3 regions of the Synechococcus sp. A10-1-5-9 genome follow, and region 1 is predicted to be linked to each of the others. Evidence: predicted binding sites of a transcription regulator. Region 1 holds the regulator's gene; each other region holds the start of a gene.

Evidence for each region. Region 1 encodes NtcA, which controls nitrogen genes in cyanobacteria. Its sites were predicted from a motif close to GTANCNNNNGNTAC; they were not measured.
Region 2: a site for NtcA is predicted at 2,428-2,441, ahead of glnA (type I glutamate--ammonia ligase). Genes of this name have one in related genera too.
Region 3: a site for NtcA is predicted at 2,775-2,788, ahead of ACLM45_RS01570 (MSMEG_0569 family flavin-dependent oxidoreductase). Genes of this name have one in related genera too.

Annotation. Positions count from the first base shown of each region.
Region 1 covers NZ_CP180406.1:1,319,571-1,325,977, reverse strand. Annotated here, with positions in the region: gene pth (aminoacyl-tRNA hydrolase) at 1-302, shown strand, start outside; gene ACLM45_RS07570 (DUF3146 family protein) at 302-559, shown strand; gene ACLM45_RS07565 (resolvase) at 537-974, opposite strand; gene ACLM45_RS07560 (DUF3084 domain-containing protein) at 971-2,176, opposite strand; gene ntcA (global nitrogen regulator NtcA) at 2,234-2,968, opposite strand; gene rph (ribonuclease PH) at 3,045-3,770, opposite strand; gene ACLM45_RS07545 (cob(I)yrinic acid a,c-diamide adenosyltransferase) at 3,915-4,523, shown strand; gene dcd (dCTP deaminase) at 4,523-5,116, shown strand; gene thyX (FAD-dependent thymidylate synthase) at 5,137-5,862, opposite strand; gene ACLM45_RS07530 (thioredoxin domain-containing protein) at 5,912-6,407, opposite strand, start outside.
Region 2 covers NZ_CP180406.1:355,328-361,734, reverse strand. Annotated here, with positions in the region: gene ACLM45_RS02295 (nucleoside deaminase) at 53-526, shown strand; gene ACLM45_RS02290 (pyridoxal-phosphate-dependent aminotransferase family protein) at 468-1,664, opposite strand; gene ACLM45_RS02285 (allophycocyanin subunit beta-18) at 1,762-2,286, opposite strand; gene glnA (type I glutamate--ammonia ligase) at 2,501-3,922, shown strand; gene ACLM45_RS02275 (hypothetical protein) at 3,932-4,201, opposite strand; gene ACLM45_RS02270 (class I SAM-dependent methyltransferase) at 4,349-5,419, shown strand; gene ACLM45_RS02265 (copper-binding protein) at 5,487-5,804, shown strand; gene ACLM45_RS02260 (DUF6439 family protein) at 6,119-6,367, shown strand; gene ACLM45_RS02255 (ATP-binding protein) at 6,327-6,407, opposite strand, start outside.
Region 3 covers NZ_CP180406.1:231,952-238,358, forward strand. Annotated here, with positions in the region: gene ACLM45_RS01565 (twin-arginine translocation signal domain-containing protein) at 1-776, opposite strand, end outside; gene ACLM45_RS01570 (MSMEG_0569 family flavin-dependent oxidoreductase) at 1,413-2,714, opposite strand; gene ACLM45_RS01575 (MSMEG_0572/Sll0783 family nitrogen starvation response protein) at 2,893-3,375, shown strand; gene ACLM45_RS01580 (Nit6803 family nitrilase) at 3,398-4,396, shown strand; gene ACLM45_RS01585 (MSMEG_0568 family radical SAM protein) at 4,389-5,477, shown strand; gene ACLM45_RS01590 (MSMEG_0567/Sll0786 family nitrogen starvation N-acetyltransferase) at 5,480-6,148, shown strand; gene ACLM45_RS01595 (sll0787 family AIR synthase-like protein) at 6,145-6,407, shown strand, end outside.

The DNA.
Region 1 (6,407 bases):
GGGCTCGGGGCAGTGCCGGCGGTCACAACGGATTAAAAAGCACGATTCAGCATCTCGGCACCCAGGATTTCGCACGTCTTCGCATCGGGATTGGTGCTCCGGGGCTTTCGCCTGAGGAACGAAGGGCTCGCACCGTGTCGCATGTGTTGGGGGCGTTCAGCCGTGAGGAGGAGCCTCTGCTGAACGAGGTATTGAAAGAAGTTCTCTCCGGGCTGGAACGCATCCAACGTCAGGGATTGGAACGGGCTGGTAACCACATCAATGCTTTGAATCTCGCTCCTGCTCAGAGTGAGTCGGTTTGATGGCACGTCTGCCATCCACCACAGCTCATCTGAGGGTTCATCACCAGAGTTTTAGTGATCAGTGTCTTCAGGGTGAAGTTCAGGCCGGTGGATTTATCTGGGAGTTTCAGTGGTTTTTCAAGCGCGGTGAGCTCAGCGTTGAGCCTTCGCTCGGACGCGCCCTGATCCAGGATGCGTTGCAACGCTTTTTGGTGAGATCCGATTATCGGCTCGAGGCTGGAGGGGATTACAGCTTCACCGTGAGAGCCAAGTTCTGACGGGCTCCGGTGTAGGCCAGCTGAAACGGCAGTTGAGCGCAGTCTCGAGAATCACCAGAGCGGCAACAGCATCGAGATCACAGGGGGGGATGCGTAGTCCCTCAGGCAGCAGTCGCCGCCATCCTTTCGGAGGCCAGAGCTCCCAGTATCGACTCCTGGCCTGCAGGGTGGTGCCGCGTTCGTCGACAACGGTGAGCTGCAGATCCGCCGGTAGTTGGTCGCGCCAGTGCCTACTGGCTGTGCCGTTGCCCATCACCACGCGATCAAGAGGTTCCTTGGATCGCCATTGCTCCAGGGTCTCCAGGACAGAGCATCCCTCAAGGACATGTCCTTCGAGGACGATTCCCAAGTCTGTGTCAACGAGCAGGAGCCCACACTTGCTTCGGCCCGGATCCAGGGCGGCGATGCGAGTCACGGTGTGTCATCCGCAGTGGTGGGTTTGAAGCTGCGTTGAAGTCGAAGCTGAATCGCAATGGGGTCGGCTGTCTCGCTGTTCCTGAGTGCCACCGCCTCAAGCTCAACCCGTCCGGTGCTGCGATCAATCAGCATCTTTCCGAGCTCGTTTAGTGCCTGGGAGTCGAATTGCAGTCCCTTGCTGATGGAGCCGCGGCGTTGAATTTCTGCCAGGGTTGATGCCAGAAGCAGGTTCAACCTGTTGCGGACATCCTCCGCGGATGTTTCTTCGCTGGCCAGGGCGGTCTTTGCAAGCACCTCTCCATCGCGGGTAATGGTGACGTTGGGCCTGACCTCCGGGAAGGCATACACAACCGTTTCACCTTGAAGCACGTTGGCGGCAGAGCGCAGCAGTACAACCCAGGTTCCTGGTTTGCGGATGGCTTGTTCCAGGCGGTTGATGTCTTCACGAGGCACCAACAGGATCTGTTTGTCGGGAGCCTGTCCTGGCAGGACTTGCTGGTAAGCCTGGAGGTTGGCCTCTCTCAGCACCTGATCGATCACCTGGCGCGCCTGGTCAGGGCGTTCAAGTCTGAGTGTGGCTGTTGCTAAGGGCTGACCACTGCTGATCGCGACGTTTCCGCGGCGCAGGGCTAGAAGATTTTCCTCTAGCAGTTTCAATTCGGCTTCGCCGGAGCGGATGCGATCTCGTACAGCGGCGAGCTCGCGGTCGGTTCTGCGGATTTCGTCGTCGCGTTTACCAACGTCCTGGCTCAGTCGTTGTCGTTCTGCTTCGAGTCGGCGGGTCTGATCCTGCAGGGGTTGAAGGGTTTCTCTCAGCTCATTGGCTTGTTTACGTGCTTCCTCAAGGCGTCTGCGCACCTCGATCTCATCCTTGCGAGCTTTGTCCAGTTGTTGTTTGGATTGCTTCTGAGCTGACCGGCTGGTCTTCAGATCCGCCCGGCTGCTGCGCAGCCTGGCCTGAAGGTCATTCAGTTCGAAGAGGCCGACGCGCAACTGCCGACTGACGAGCAGCATCAGGCCCAGGGAGAGGACGCTGATCAGGCTGCCGGTGAGCACTGTGATCACCACGGCTGTCTGACGGGGGCGCAGGCCGAAGAGGCTCAGACGAGCCTTGCCGACTCTGGAGCCGAGTCGATCACCCAAGGTCGAGAGCACGCCACCGAGGACAAGCAACGACAGCAGAAGCAACCAGCCAGTCACAGAGAACTCATTGCACGCAGTGCAGCTCGAACGTCGCCATCCTCACTCTTCTGTGCGTCAGCTGAACCGTTTGGCAAGGGCGATGGGATCGAGAACGGTAATTTTTTTGCGGTCAATCTCTACCAGACCCGAGTTGCGAAGGTCTCCGAGGAGGCGGGTGATGGTGACCCGGGTTGATCCAATGGCTTCGGCGATGGCTTGATGCGACAGCCGCAGATCGATCGTGATCCCCTGGTTTCCAGGGATGCCGAAATCGCGGCAGAGCACCAGCAGAAAACTCACCAGGCGTGACGACATGTCGCGGTGGGTCAATGTTTCGATCATCGTCTCCGTCTGAAGAATTCGGCTTGAGAGTCCCTGCAGCAGCAGCAGCCCCACCGAGGTGTCAGCTTCGATGGCCTTACGCACCGAGGTGGCGGGAGCTGTGACCATCTCAACCCTGGTGAAGGCCACTGAGTGGTAGAAACGATCGGAACGATGGCCGGTGAGGAGGGAGAGCACACCGAAAAGACTGTTCTCTCGCAGCAGAGCCACGGTGATCTCCTCCCCTGACTCGTAGACGCGAGAGAGGCGCACGGCACCGCGCCTAATGAGATAGACGCGTTCGGCGGGATCACCCGGGAAGAAAATGGTTTTGCTGCGTTCGATCAGCTCCGTGTTGGCACCCTCGAGGTCCCGAATGACTTCAAGCAGAGTCTTGCTAGTTGGTGCGGGCGCGTTGGCCAGGCTCACTTCCGATGTGCGTCCTTGATGAGAGGCTGTGCGGCTAAAGCCGCGGATCACTTCGGGCATGGCCGGCACATTGGTTTTAGGAAGTTAAGGAGCGATTGACTCTCACCCTGTAGCAACGCACACGATTCCAAAGTGATCACTGCGTTCTCAGAGCCTCGTTCTGGGCGCGCATCAGCTGCTTGAGCCCAGGTTCCGCTCGATCGAGGAGCAGGTTCAGCTGCTGCCGGCTGAAGGTGGCTCCCTCTGCTGTTCCCTGGAGTTCAAGAAGTTCACCGCTGGCGTTCATCACCACATTCAGATCCACATCCGCCTGAGAGTCCTCGCTGTAATCCAGATCAAGTAGGGCTTCGCCCTGGAGTAGTCCCACCGATACGGCTGCCACCTGGGCGCTGACTGGATTGGCCGGGATGAGTCCCTGTGACACCAGTGATGCGCAGGCGTGATGGAGTGCCAGCCAGGCTCCAGTGATGGAGGCGGTGCGAGTGCCTGCATCGGCCTGAATCACATCGCAGTCCACAAGCAGAGTGTTCTCGCCCAACGCCTCCATGGAGAGCGCAGCGCGCAGACTGCGACCGATTAAACGCTGAATCTCCTGGGTGCGTCCGGAGAGCTTCAGCCATTCCCGTCGTTGACGTTCGGGGGTGGAACCAGGGAGCAGCCGGTATTCCGCGCTCAGCCAGCCGAGGCCCTGGTCACGGCGCCAGCGCGGCACGCCTTGCTCGTGGCAGACGCTGCAGAGCACAGCGGTTCGGCCGGTGCGAACGATCACGGAGCTGAGGGCGAAGCCCATGGGATCCCATTCGACGGCGAAGGGCCTCAGTTCGGACGCTTGACGTCCGTCCTTGCGGGAGATGGTGTTCATGCCTGGCGACGATGGCTTCATTGAGCCTGGCAGTTGGACTGAGACACCATGGGTGGTGTCCAAGGGCTTGTGGATCGGATCCGCAGCGCTAGATTCAAATTCTGCTGGGCCGTCTGGACACCAGCCCTGATGCCAGCGACCGAGATGACAACAAGCTTGAGTTCCAGCCATCGATCCCGAGACGTCCGCAGTGCGGATCACCGGACGCTTGAGCAAGCTGGTCTGCGGAGATTGCCGGTTTTTGAGCCGAGGCCACCGCTGCATCTGGTGGCTCAGGAGGGCCAGCTTCAGGTTCACACGGCCCCGTATCGAGGGAGTTTCGGGACGGTGATGAGCCAAGCACTGCGTGCTGCGGGTCTTGGCAGCAGGGTGCTGGTCGCTCAATTTCTCAAAGGTGGTGTGGTGCAGGGGCCTGATGCTGCGGTCACTCTCTGCGACCGTCTCAGCTGGATGCGTCCTGCTGTTCTTGAGTGTTTGTCCCAACCTGCGGCCAATGCTGAGCCGGAGGTGATTGATGCTGTGCAATCGGTCTGGAACGCCTGCGCAAAGCAATTAATCAGCGGGGACCTCGATCAGTTGGTGCTGGATGAGCTTGGCCTGGCAATTGCATTCGGCTACCTCGATGAGCGGGAGGTGTTGTGTCGCCTGGAGCAGCGTCCCGCGTCAATGGATGTGATCATCACGGGTCCATCCATCCCGGACTCGCTGATGGCTTTGGCTGATCAAGTCACGGAATTGCGTAGGGGCCTCTGATGCTGAAAAACGATCGCTGGATCACCGAGCAAGCTGCTGCAGGGATGCTCGATCCATTTCAAGCGGGTCTTGTGCGTCATCTCGAACCGGATCAGAAACTGCGCCCGGTGTTGAGTTTTGGTTGTTCGTCGTATGGCTATGACCTGCGCCTTTCACCGCAGGAGTTTCTGATTTTCAAACACGTGCCTGGCACGGTGATGAACCCCAAGCGATTTAATCCAGCCAACCTGGAGCCCACCGAGCTCCATCATGATGAAGATGGTGACTATTTCATCCTTCCAGCTCACTCCTATGGGCTTGGCGTTGCCCTTGAAAAAATGAAGGTGCCGCCCAACATCACGGTGATCTGCCTGGGCAAGAGCACCTATGCCCGCCTCGGTATCATTGTGAACACCACGCCCGCGGAAGCTAGCTGGGAAGGTCATCTCACTCTTGAATTCAGCAACAGCTCAGGTGCTGATTGCCGTATTTATGCCAATGAAGGCATCTGTCAGTTGTTGTTTTTTGAAGGTGACCCATGCGACACCACTTACAGCGATCGCCAGGGCAAATATCAGCACCAGCCTGAGCGGGTTACCCTCGCCAAGGTTTGAACGCTTGTGGGGGCCTGACCTCAGGGCGCCAGTCTTGCTTTATGAAGCCGGCTTTTTTCATACCAGGCTGCGAATTCAGGCGCCCAATCCTGGAGGTGTGGCCACATGAGGTCACAGAGCTCGCGGATTTCCTTCTGTGCATCGAGCTTGGCGCGCAAATCCATGAAGTGCAGGAACGCCCGAAGACTGAAGCTCACCACGAAGTGCTGTCGGTAATCAAAGGGAAGAATCCCGCGGGCATGTTCCTCTGCGAAACCGGCTCGCAGTAGATCCCGATAGCGCTCTGAAGCTTGCTTGCAGAGCTGCAGATCCTGCGACCGCAGCGCCTGGCTGTAAGTGTATTTCTTGCCCTGACGATCGCTGTAATCTCCAACTGGTCTGAGGTAAAACACGTCCTCTAGATCCAGCTCACCGTCGGCAGCCCGGGCAATCCGCTCGCCTGTGTAACGCATCGACTGGACATCGAAGCTCACGCCCACTCGGTGGGTGCGAGCTTGCTGCATCACCGAGTGAGGGAACCAGCCCACATTCAGAACGATCTGGGCATGTTCAAGCGGGCCGTAGTGGCCTCGCTCGCCTGAGAGCAAGCGCTTCACACAGATTTTGCCGGCACGGGTTTCATCGGGCCAATCGTCGCGGTCGGCGGCTACGAAACCTTCGCTGTAGTCCTGATGCATGCCGGCATATACGCATTGCTGCGGGTTAGGGGTTGCAGCGATCAGGTCGACCCGAAAGCGGGAATCCATGGTCACGTCAGGTCGGAGAACAAGCGTTGTCAGATCATGACCGGTCTGTCTAGGAATGGCTGCGTGGACCGGCCGCAGTTTCCAGCATGGTCGGCTCTGGTAATGGACTTGCGCTGCCTACCCCGGTCAATGTGGGCAACGAGGTGTTGGTGACAAGCGCAGCAGCCAGCGCATTCAGCTCGCTTTCACTGCGGCCGCCGAGAGACCGGCCACGCAGTTCTCCATCGGCAGCGAAGAGGTTGAGCTGGGGGATGCCAGTCACGTCATAGCGATCCGTGAGGTCCAGCCAGCGAGGATTGTCGATATTCACCAGCACCACGTCGAGCTCTTCCGAATGAGCTTCTTCCATCGTCATCATGGCGGGAGCCATTTCTTGGCAGACCTCACACCAGTCGGCGTAAAACTCCAGGATCGTGGGACGTCCATTGCTGAGTGCAATTTCCGGGGCCAGAGATCGTCGGGCCAGGAGGTCGAGGGGTGATTCCGCTATCCCGCCATTGCGCACCAAAAACAGACTGACGGCCAATGCAATGGCCGAGACGAGC
Region 2 (6,407 bases), 960 kb from region 1:
GGCCGTGCGGGCGGACCCGGTTCAGCTGACAGACAAGACGTTGAAAGCGTGGATGCAGCGACTGCTCAAACGGGCTGAGCGCGTGGGAGCGACTGGAGAGATTCCTGTCGCAGCTGTTCTTCTCGATGAAGCAGGACGGTGCATTGGCCACGGTTCCAATCGCAGAGAAACCCACAGCGACCCCCTCGGTCATGCGGAATTGATGGCGTTACGTCAGGGCGCCTGGGTCCTCGGTGACTGGCGCATGAACCACTGCACCTTGTTAGTGACTCTGGAGCCATGCCCGATGTGTGCCGGTGCTCTCGTGCAAGCCAGAGTTGGACAGGTGATTTTCGCTGCCAAAGACCGCAAGCGCGGTGGGCTTGGCAGCACGATCAACCTCGCTGACCATGAAAGCGCCCACCACCACATGCACGTGATTGGGGGAGTCATGGAAGAGGAAGCCTCTGCGCTCCTGGCGGGCTGGTTCAGGCAGCGACGCAGGATCCTTCGCGGAAACGAGGAAGCTCAGACTCAAACAAATTGAGGAGCCGATCCACATTCTCTGGAGTGGAGTTGTAACCCATCAAACCGATTCTCCAGATCTTTCCTGCCAAAACACCAAGACCACCGCCAACTTCGATGCCATGGGTATTGAGCAGATGAGAGGAGAAAGCCTTTCCATCCACATCGTCGGGGATCTTCACGGTTGAGAGGGTAGGCAGCCGTAGTTCCTCAGGTACATGCATTTCAAGCCCAAGGGATTGCAGTCCATTCCAGAGCGCTTCGGCATTGCGGCGATGCCGTGCCCAGGCATTCTCCAGCCCTTCCTCAGCCAGCAGGCGTAGGGCCTCACGCATTCCGAAGTTCATGTTCACGGGTGCTGTGTGGTGATAAACCCTGTCACTTCCCCAGTACTGATTCAGCAAGGAAACATCCAGATACCAATTGGGAACCTTGTCCTTGCGTGCAGCAAGTTTGGCTTCCGCGCGGGTGCCCATGGTGAAGGGTCCCAAACCAGGAGGGCAGCTCAGGCCTTTTTGACTGCAGCTGTAAGCCATATCAACCTTCCACTCATCTAGATAAAGGGGAACACCACCGAGTGAGGTGACTGTGTCGAGGAGAAGCAGACAGTCGTGCTGACGGCAGAGATCACCAACTCCATCCATGGGTTGGCAGACGCCTGTGGAGGTTTCGGCATGAACCATTGCCAGAATCGCAGGCTTGTGATGCTCCAGGGCGGCGGCCAACTCATCAAGAGTGAACGCCTCGCCCCATGGCTTTTCGATCACCCGAACATCGGCCCTGTAACGGCCTGCCATGTCGGCAAGACGATTTCCGAAATACCCCTTAACCGCTACTAAGACCCGATCTCCGGGCTCGACTGTGTTTGCCAGGGTGGCTTCCATCGCCGCGCTCCCCGTGCCACTCATGGGCAAGGTGAGCCGATTGTCGGTCTGCCAGGCGTAGCGGAGCAACTCCTGAACCTCACCCATCAGATCGACATAGAGAGGATCCAGATGACCGATCGGAGTTCTCGCCAGTGCAGATAGAACTGTTGGATGGGCGTTTGAGGGACCGGGACCCAGCAAGAGGCGGTCAGGGGTATTGATAGGGCCAACGGATCGGCGATGGCGCGATTCGACCTGGGGAAGAGAGTGCGTCATCGGCAGGCCGGAAACCATCATTCAATGGCGGAAGCCTACGCAGCGAGAGGGCCGATTTGAGCGAGAAAGCACTGTTCCGATGCCGCTTGAAACGAACGGAAATTCCTTGAAGGAATCAGCGTTGGCGAACGTCGCTTGCAGCCAGCCCTGCAGCCATGTGCTCAAAAGGCGAGCGAGCCAATCCAAGGCAATTCGACGGAACTCCTTCCGAGAGGAGACGCTCACAGAGAACATCAGCGAGGAGAACCATGCTTCTGACCGTCGGACCGGTCGGTACTCCCAGACTCTTATAGGTATCGTCAAGCCCGTTTAGGACCCGCTCGTTCAGGATCGTGCTGTCGCCAGCGATTAAGGCATAACTGGCATAACGCAGGAAATAATCCATGTCACGAAGACACGCCGCCAGACGCCGTGTGGTGTAAGCGTTTCCACCGGGGAGTAGCAATTCCGGATCCCCTTGAAACAGTCGCTGACTGGCTTCACGGACAAGATCTGCCGCTTCCCTGTTGATCAACTCAACAGCCTTCAGCCTGATGGTGGATTCATCGAGATAAGCCTCAATCCGATCGATGGCAGAACGATCGAGATAGCGGCCAAGCTGGTCGTAACGACCAATCAATCCGGTGATGGCATCGCGCATGCAGAACCCTGGCCACGTTGGCCGGAAGCTAACACCACCATCGACGCAAAAACCCTTCCAGCGCGTGGGATCCCGGGAACTTGACAGAAACGGTTACCAAGGGAGCACCAAGCCCTTATGAATAGTGACAAGAGAAAAAATGTACTGACGGATACAAAACGGGTGCACATCGATCCCTACGTTCAAATCGCTATCCAAAGAACCACTGACGCCAATGGCTACGACCGCCCAGGATGTGCTCCGTCAGATCAAGGATGAAGGCATTGAACTCATTGATCTCAAGTTCACCGACCTCCACGGCAAGTGGCAGCACCTGACCATCTGTTCCGATCTTCTGGAAGCAGAGTCCTTCAACGAGGGACTTGCCTTTGACGGATCCTCAATTCGCGGATGGAAGAGCATTGACGCGTCCGACATGGCGATGGTGCCAGACCCATCAACGGCCTGGATCGATCCGTTTTACAGCCACAAGACTCTCAGCTTGATCTGTTCGATTCAGGATCCGCGAACCGGCGACGCTTACGATCGCTGCCCGCGTGCTCTCGCTCAGAAGGCACTGGCCTACTTATCAGGCAGCGGTCTCGCTGACACGGCCTTTTTCGGACCTGAGCCTGAATTCTTCCTGTTCGATGACGTGCGATACAGCTCCAGCGAAGGAGGAAGCTTTTACAGCGTTGACACCATCGAAGCCGCCTGGAACTCCGGACGGCTCGAAGAAGGCGGAAACCTTGGCTACAAGATCCAGTTAAAAGAGGGATATTTCCCCGTTTCACCCAACGACACAGCGCAGGACATCCGTTCTGAAATGCTGCTCGTGATGGCCCAACTTGGGATCCCCATCGAAAAGCATCACCATGAAGTTGCCGGTGCAGGGCAGCACGAACTAGGCATGAAATTCGCCGAGCTGATCCAGGCGGCGGACAACACCATGACCTACAAATATGTCGTTCGCAATGTGGCGAAGAAGTACGGCAAAACCGCCACATTCATGCCCAAGCCAGTGTTCAACGACAACGGCAGTGGCATGCACGTGCACCAGAGCCTCTGGAAAGGAGGCCAACCGCTGTTCTTCGGCGAAGGCACTGAGGCCAACCTGTCCCAAACTGCCCGCTGGTATATCGGCGGGATCCTCAAACACGCGCCTTCATTCCTCGCATTCACCAACCCCACCACCAACAGCTACAAGCGCCTGGTGCCGGGCTTCGAAGCACCAGTCAATCTCGTGTACTCCGAAGGCAATCGCTCAGCTGCGGTGCGTATCCCTCTGACTGGACCCAATCCCAAGGCCAAGCGCCTTGAGTTCCGCTCCGGAGACGCACTGGCCAACCCTTATCTGGCTTTCTCCGCCATGATGATGGCCGGCATTGATGGCATCAAAAATCAGATTGATCCGGGCGCTCCCACGAATGTGGACCTCTTCGAGCTGTCCGCAGAACGCCTGAGTGAGATTGACACGGTTCCAGCCTCACTGAATGGTGCTTTGGAAGCGCTCAATGCTGATCATCACTACCTCATGGAAGGTGGTGTGTTCACCAAAGACTTCATTGATAACTGGATCGATTTGAAGTACGAGGAGGTTCAGCAGCTTCGCCAGCGTCCGCACCCCCACGAATTCACCATGTACTACGACGCCTGAACCCAGGCATCAGCGGTGCCGCAACTGAGCCATGGCGCTGTCGCGGAGATGCCTTTCGTGCATCCTGCGACGCGCCCACAGCTCTTGCTGAGCAGCGGCACTGCGCTGATCCAGCACTTGGAGCCCCCCACGTTGCACATGGGCAGCTTCTTCACGGGCAATCACGTGAGCATGGTGATCGGCCCACGCCAAATACTCCGCAGCTGCTCGTTGACGACGCTCCAGCACATTGCCGGAGTACTGAATGACCGGAGATGTTGCTTGCGCTTGCTGCATCATCGCTAAGCCTCTTTGTGGATGATTCAATTCTGTAGCAACCGCTACTCGTTTCCCTTCTTCTTCACAAATTGTTCTGTGGAAACGCAAGCCACGGCCACAGTGAGCTCCAGGATCGACTGGAATGATTTGGTTTGATCAGGCCAAGTCATGGCGCCCAGCATCACCGAAATCGCGTATCGGACCCTTCAGCAGGGACGAAGCCTCGCGGGGTTGGTGCATAAGGAACTGAGCACCAAGGTGATGGAGGCTGTGGCTCCCGATGTCGTTCCGCAGACCCAGCCGGTTCCAGCGGAGATGATGAATGCCCTGAGGAAGTCACTCGATGCCCTGCAAGACCGTGACTGGAAGGATGCTGCGGCAGGGATCTATCCGCAATCCCTTCTCTTTGACATCCCCTGGTTGGAATGGGCTGAACGCTATCCCCGGGTGTGGCTAGACCTTCCTTCCAACTGGTCCAGACGTAGAGCCAGAGATGTGCAAGATCTTCCGGATCTTTCCAATCGCGAGCTCTATCCCGAGTACTACCTCCAGAACTTTCACCACCAAACCGATGGGTACCTTTCAGACCACTCGGCAGAGCTCTATGACCTCCAGGTCGACATCCTGTTCAATGGCGCCGCCGATGCGATGCGCCGCAGGATCATTCCCTTCCTTCAAGCCGGTCTGAAGCACTTTTCCAACCGCAACCCAGGGAGTCTGCGCATCCTCGATGTCGCCACCGGGACAGGACGAACCCTTCATCAGATCAGAGCGGCACTCCCTACATGCACGCTGATCGGGGTCGACCTCTCCGAGGCCTACCTGCGTCAGGCCAATCGTTGGTTAAATCAAAACCGCAGCAGCCTTGTTCAGCTTGTGCAAGGAAATGCCGAACGCATGCCCTTCGATGAGGGCGGCTTTCAAGCCCTCACCTGTGTGTTTCTGATGCACGAACTGCCCGCTGAGGCCAGGCAGGCCGTCCTTCAAGACTGTTACAGGCTTCTAGAACCAGGAGGGGTCCTGGTACTCGCCGACTCGGTTCAGCTGAAAGATTCCCCCCAGTTCGACGTAGCCATGGACAATTTCCGTCGCGTGTTTCACGAGCCTTACTACCGCGATTACATCAGTGACGACATTGATCAGCGGCTTCTGGACGCAGGATTCTGCAATCTGCAGGCAGAGTCGCACTTCATGACGCGGGTGTGGTGCGCAACCAAGCCGGACTCCGGCACGAAGTGATTCCCTGACAGACAGTCTTGCAAGGGTGGTACGACCCCATAAGGTGCAGTCAATTGTGTGACCACTGATGACGAATCCTTTCCGGATCCGCTGGTTGCAGGGCTGGACCTTTCAGTTGGTGTTGATGGAGGGCAAAGTTCAGGTAGAAGCGCATGGCTTTGGAATCTGTCTGCGTACTGCCGTTCACCCAGGCGAAAGTCCCTGTTCAGCGGCAGATCGACTAGTCCTCGCAGAAGATCGTCGTCGTCGGGCCCTTCACCAGGCCTGGATCAAGGGGAACACGCTCACGAACACCAGCGGCACTGATGTTCCTCCCCTGGATGGTGCAATCCCAGAACCCCCCGATTCCCTGGTTGTCGTGCAGCAGTCTCTCGTTGCTGTCTGAATCAACTTCGGCTTAACCACCATCCGACCAGGAGTCCAGGCCCACTCCATCGCAGGGCCTTCCAGAGGAGTTGACCTCGTTCTCGATTGACAAGCCAACGAAATCCCTCTGGGTCGGCGTCAACGCATTGCTGAATCAGTTGACGCTGCTGCCTCCGACGCCTGGATTTGAGATCTGAGCCTTCCCATTGTCTGGGCTGCAGACCTGCAAGCCGGCTCAAATGATGAAGAGCTCGTTGCTGAAACCGGTGAAGCTTGGTCACCGCTGTCACGCGTCGCCCATTCAGACTAGAAAAATATTACGCACGGATCGGCGTGACAGTGAATCCCTGGCCTGACGGTGCCGTGGAGCAAGCCAAGGCTCTGCATCAATCACTCAGCATTGGAGACCGCGATTGGCACCGGCTGAAATCCAATCCGGATCGACGGGGAGCGGAGCTGCTTGCTGCAGCACTGACTCAGCTCCTCCAGACAGGCGATCGCGGCGATGTGGAAGCACTGACCGAACAGGCGCTGGGATGGATCAGACGAGAACTGAAAGATCCCGGCTGCCCACACCGTTGACCACAGCAGATGATCGTCCTGGTCGACGACATGCGAGCTG
Region 3 (6,407 bases), 1.1 Mb from region 1:
ACTTGATGAACTTGGTAATCTTGACCCAAGTAATCGCTTAGCCAACGTATACCAGCAAGGTTTGAAGCGTTGCCTGTTTGGCCTACATAAATATCTTTTCCGATTAACATTACGTCGCCTCCTTCAAGGTATGGTCCTGGCCCGTAGTCGTCAGCTGACTTTCCGCGATAAGGATCAGCTTGTGGCATCGATACGGGATAAGATCCGCTGTTTAGTAATCGATCCTCAATAGTTCTCCGGATCGCAAATCGCTCCTTACGGCGATAAGGCTCGAGCATTGATGTTTCAATGACTTTGTTGCCAATGACAAGAATCGGATCGCGTGGGAAAGTCTGCATCACAGCATCACTATCCATCTCTAAGTATTCAACCTCGGCGGGAGAAAGCTGTTCAACCTGATGAACAATAACTCCGCGATCATTTAGTATGTAAATGATTGTGTTCATTTGATCAATCGATTGCTGGTTCAATTCGGGATCGCAATCGATTAACCATTGACCTTTATTTTTCTCGATAAAGTCGATGGAGGATTGTGGCAAATAGTTTTTACTTGAGGGCGGTATTTCGCTTGGTACGCGAATGTTTGTAAATCCAACGACAACTTCCTTCAGTGTTCCCCACTCATGATCAACCGATATCTGTTTGCGATTAGAATCTCCTGCGCTCTGTGCTGCAAGTGAAGAAGATTTAAAAAAACTCGATCCAATGGCCAATGCCGAGGCACTCGTTGCAGCTCCCTTAAGAAAGTTGCGCCTGCTGGAATTGAGTGCTGCCACTAGAATTTATTTCGTATGACTTTTTCTAGCGTAGGGGACCGATCATGCGCAGGCAAATTATTGAAATGATACATATAAAAATTGCTTAATGCAATGCTCAGCTTGGCCTGAGATATCACCCTAATCTCAGTACTGATTAATAGATCCTGATTCAATTGCGTCACGCTGTTTGTTGTTAAGCCTCGGCATTGATTACTCTGCCTTTCCTTGGCCAGCTGTCTTCCTCCCTCCCTTGACATCAACTTGGGAATAAGAGGGTGATTCCATTTGTAATGGTCAGTATGCCCCGATTGCCATTGTTTCAACTCGAATTTCGGTTGTCCTTGCTCTATGTAGTTTTGTTTGTAGTGAGTTTCTTGGTTGAACTATTTATAGAAGAAATACTTCTTGGCGGGTGGTGATGGAAGGTGCTGGAGTGAATTATGTCGATCAGCGATGTGGTTTTTGTCACTGCTTCCAATATGCATTCTGTTGTTGACGTGGGACTGAGGGCCTGGATCGCTTTCTTTGGATTGTTCAACAACTAGGGAGATGCATTTTCATCCAGCGCCTTGAGCTCTTCTTGATGGTATTTGAAACTGAGTTCTTATCCGCTTTCGCTTTTGTTGTTAGTGCTGATGGGTTTAGATTCTGCTTCTAAGACCCCAGGATTGCCGTGCATTCCAAGCGTTCCTGGCAGGCATCACGGCGTTGCAAACGCAGGTTGATGACTTGTGCGAGATACCTTGCATCTTCGCTGACGCCGCAAAACCTCCCTGAGCCCCAGGTGTGCAGCCAAGGCAATCCGATGAAATACAGGCCAGCACTTTGTGTGACGCCACGATCATGGGAAGGTAACCCACTCCCATCAAAGACGGGCGCCTCAATCCATGTGAAGTCACTGCGGTAACCCGTGCACCAGATCACTGCGGCGAGCGGCTGTGAGCTCAGATCAATTCCTGGATCTTCCATGGGAGACGGCTGCCAGCAGGGGCAATACGCCGGTTCGGCCGGGGCATCAATCCCTTCCTGTTCGATCCAGCTGTCAATGCTGGTGCGGATGCGGCAATACACCGCATCGGCTTGATCAAGATTGCTCGCCAGGTCATCTGCGAAACCGATGTGTTCGCGGGAGATGGTCGAGAGTCGGCCATGCAGATGCATGCCTTCCATCGCCCGTTGTCGTAGATCAATCTCACGCCCGCCGTCTCGGCCTGTGAGGTAGTGATTGGTCTTGGCTCGGACCGAGCGTGGATCCGTGTGATCGCTGATCGGCATGGCGTAGTAGCCCATGCGATCCAACCAATCCACAACGTCTTTGCCTCGATAACGACGCGGAGATCGCGGGGCTCGGCCCACGCTCAGGTGCACAGAGCGACCTGCCAGGTGGAGGTCTTCAGCGATCTGGCTGCCAGATTGGCCATTGCCGACGACCAGCACCGGACCATCCGGGAGTGCCTCGGGGTTGCGGTAGGACCGAGCATCTAGTTGCTGCACAGATGCTGGTATGCGTTCGGCGAATGGATGACGTCGGGGGATGTGGTAACCCCCAGTGGCAACGATGACGTGTTCGGCTTCGATGACTCCCTCACTGGTGTCGAGCCGATACCCGTTCACGATGGGTTGCAACCGCGAGACGGCCACGCCCTCGCGAAGGTCGGCGTTGACGTGCTGAGCGAAGCGCTGGAGATAATCCACAATCGTGGACTTGCCCATAAAGCCGTCGGGCTGATCACCGTTGTAAGGAAAGTCGGGAAGACGGCACTGCCAGTTCGGCGTGACCAGGCAAAAGGAATCCCAGCGCTGTTGGTCCCAGGCGTACGCCACACGGTGCTTCTCGAGAACCAGCGGTCGTATCCCTTGTTGCTGCAACGCATAGGCAGCAGAGAGGCCAGCTTGGCCCGCACCGATGACGACTGCTGAACGGCGCTGAAGTGAAGAATTGGATTCAGAAATCACTTGCAACGTCGATGTACTGAAAACTCTCACAACTTTATTTCTGGAAAAACGAAGAATGCTGTATTGAAAAGCACTAAATAGGCAATCGAGTTGTCTCTCAGTCGTTGGTTTTGTTGCAATCAGCACATCGCTGAAGGCGGTGATGGAGTCACGATTGGACTGGTTATGGAAACTTTACATGCCTGCTGTTGATCGTTCCGCCAATCAACCCGGTGACTTCCTTGTTGACTACGAGGAAAAAGTATTTCCTGACGTCAAAGCCGAGCCTGGTGAAAAGGCTCTTGTCACATTCCATACCGTTGCCTTTGAAGGTTCCATCGGACTGGTCAACCTCCTCCAAGCCAGTCGTCTGATCAATAAAGGTTTCGAGACCTCAGTTCTCCTCTACGGTCCTGGGGTCACGCTGGGTGTGATGCGAGGCTTCCCAAAGCTTGGTGATGCGGCGTTTGATGGACATTTGAACTTCAATGCTCGACTTCAGAAATTTATGGATCAAGGCGGAAAAGTGTATGCCTGTCGTTTTGCTTTACAGGCGCTTTATGGCCATGGCGAAAAAGCTCTGATGCCTGGAATTACACCTGTGAACCCTCTTGATGTTCTCGACATCGTCTTGATGCACCGCAAAGAGGGCGCCTTCATTCTTGACACCTGGACGCTTTGATTCTGCCTGGAGGCTCTCCACTGTGACAACTGTCAAAGTTGCTGCCGCTCAGATCCGTCCTGTGCTGTTCAGTCTGGATGGATCCCTCCAGAGAGTTCTGGATGCGATGGCCGAAGCAGCTGCCGAAAGGGTTCAACTGATCGTTTTCCCCGAAACATTTCTCCCCTACTACCCCTACTTTTCCTTCGTTGAACCTCCGGTTCTGATGGGACGATCCCATCTGGCTCTCTATGAGCAAGCCGTGGTCGTTCCAGGCCCTGTCACTGATGCTGTTGGCGCCGCTGCTCGTCAGCACGGCATGCAGGTTTTGTTAGGCGTTAACGAGCGTGATCGGGGAACGCTTTACAACACGCAGTTGTTGTTCAACAGCTGCGGTGAGCTGGTTCTGAAACGGCGGAAAATCACGCCTACTTATCACGAGCGAATGGTTTGGGGCCAAGGAGATGGCTCAGGCCTGAAGGTGGTGCCAACGCCGCTGGCTCGCGTCGGCGCTCTGGCCTGCTGGGAGCACTACAACCCCCTTGCCCGCTACGCCCTGATGGCTCAGGGGGAGGAGATTCACTGCGCTCAGTTCCCTGGCTCGCTGGTGGGACCGATCTTCAGTGAACAGACCGCCGTCACCATGCGTCATCACGCTCTTGAGGCCGGTTGTTTCGTGATCTGTTCCACCGGCTGGCTGGACCCCGAGGACTTTGCGTTGATCACCCCCGAGACGTCTCTGCACAAGGCCTTTCAAGGTGGATGTCACACCGCTGTGATCAGCCCTGAAGGCCGTTATCTGGTCGGACCTCTCCCCGATGGTGAAGGGTTGGCGATTGCTGATCTGGATCTCGCACTGATCACCAAGCGCAAACGAATGATGGACAGCGTCGGCCATTACAGCCGTCCTGAGCTGTTGTCCCTGCAGATCAACAGTTCGCCAGCGCTTCCTGTTCAAGACATCTCCACGTCGTCGGTTTCCTTGGAGCCGGCCGCGGTGTCCGACTCCCTGTCATCGATGGAGGCTTTGAACCATGTCTGAGCTTGGTCGCTTGGTTACAGAACTCCAGGTGCATGGCGTTCGGGTTGACCCGGTCAAGGGCAACCCCGGCCGGCGAGGAGGTGCGGGTCCTTCTGACCACCGTGCCTTGGATCTTGATGGCACCACCGTGATGGTGCCCGTTTACAACAATGCCTCTGCAGCCTCGCCTTACAAGCTGGCATCCACTGGCACGTCACTTTCGATCGATGGTCCAGAGCAGTCTTGCGCTCCAGTGATCACAACACCACGGGAGCCAACGTTTTACGGCTTGAGCACAGCCGACGGTATTTCCTATCGATCGATTGCCTTGCTGCACAGCAAGGACGTTTTGGCCACCACGTTGCTGCAGACCTGCATCCGCTTCCGGGACCGATCCCAGTCTTGTCAGTTCTGTGCCATTGAACAGTCGATCGACGACGGGGCTTTGATTCGGAAAACACCCGAGCAGGTGGCGGAGGTGGCGGAGGCTGCCGTCCGGCTGGACGGGGTCAAGCAACTGGTGATGACCACCGGTACGCCGAACAGTGACGACCGCGGCGCTCGTCTGATGGCTGAAACCGCTGAAGCGGTGAAACGTCGAGTGGATCTGCCGATCCAGGGGCAATGTGAACCGCCGGAGGATCCACGCTGGTATCAGCGCATGAAGGACTCTGGAATCGACAGCCTTGGCATGCACCTTGAGGTGGTGGAGCCGGATGTGCGCCGTCGGATCCTTCCCGGGAAATCGGAGCTCACCCTTGAACGGTATTACGAGGCCTTCGCCGACGCCGTTGAAGTGTTCGGTCGAGGTGAAGTGTCGACGTATCTGTTGGCTGGCCTCGGTGACAGCAAAGACGCTTTGCTGGCCTGCAGTCGCCGTCTGATCGAACTCGGGGTCTACCCCTTCGTGGTGCCCTTTGTTCCGATCTCTGGAACTCCGCTTGAGAGTCATTCTTCTCCGGATAGTTCCTTCATGGTCGACGTGTATCAGGGTGTTGCCGAGATGCTGAACGCGGGGGATCTGCGCTCAGAGCAGATGTCCGCCGGCTGTGCCAAATGCGGAGCTTGTTCCGCGCTCTCTTTTTTTGAATCGGTGTCGTAGTCATGGTTTCTTGTCTTGATCCCAGCAGCCGCGGCATTGGTCGCAGCAAAAGTTCCGCGCCTCATCTGTTCACGCCATCTGTGCGCTGCGGCATTGGTATTGATGCTGATGATTTTCGCCTGTCTCCGACAGCGAGTTCCGATCGTTTCACCTTTCATCTTCTTCGCGCTGATTCCTTCCTGATCCAGGGGTATTGGTCGTTGCGGCGCAGCATCTTTTGTAGCGAGCAGCATGTGTTTGAAGACTCAGATCGAGATGAACTTGATGCGATTGCCTATCCGATTGCGGCGTTGCATCACAGCTCAGACTCAGAGCATGACGATGCCGATGAAACCAATGTGGTGGGAGTGGTTCGGATTGTGGAAACGGAGCCGCGACATTGGTATGGCGGTCGCCTCGGAGTGCATTCCGACTTCCGCCGTCATAACCAGATTGGGAAGGGGTTGATCTGGAAAGCTGTCACCACCGCCAATGGTTGGGGATGTGATCGTTTCTGCGCCACAGTGCAGATTCAGAACGTGCGTTTTTTTCGCCGCTTGCACTGGACCTCGATCGATGAGCTTGAGATCCGTGGCATCCGTCACCACCTGATGGAAGCTGATCTCGATTACTACATGCCCTCACGTGAACAACGGCCGATCGTCTCGCATCACCTTTCAGTTGCGGCGTGAATGACGTGGGGCTTGTGAACGTCTTGCGCACGACCAGTGGCCTGTTGGCTAAGAGCGATATTCGCTCGGCCGCTGCCACCTTTGGCCATCAGCCCTTTCCTCAGTTGGGATTGGCAGGAATGCTCGGTGATGATGCTGCTGTGCTTCCCACTCAGGCCGGTCAACTCTTATTGGCCTGTGAGGGGATGCATCCCGGTCTTGTTGAAGAGGACCCATGGTTTGCCGGCTGGAGTGGGGTCTTGGTCAACCTCAGTGATAT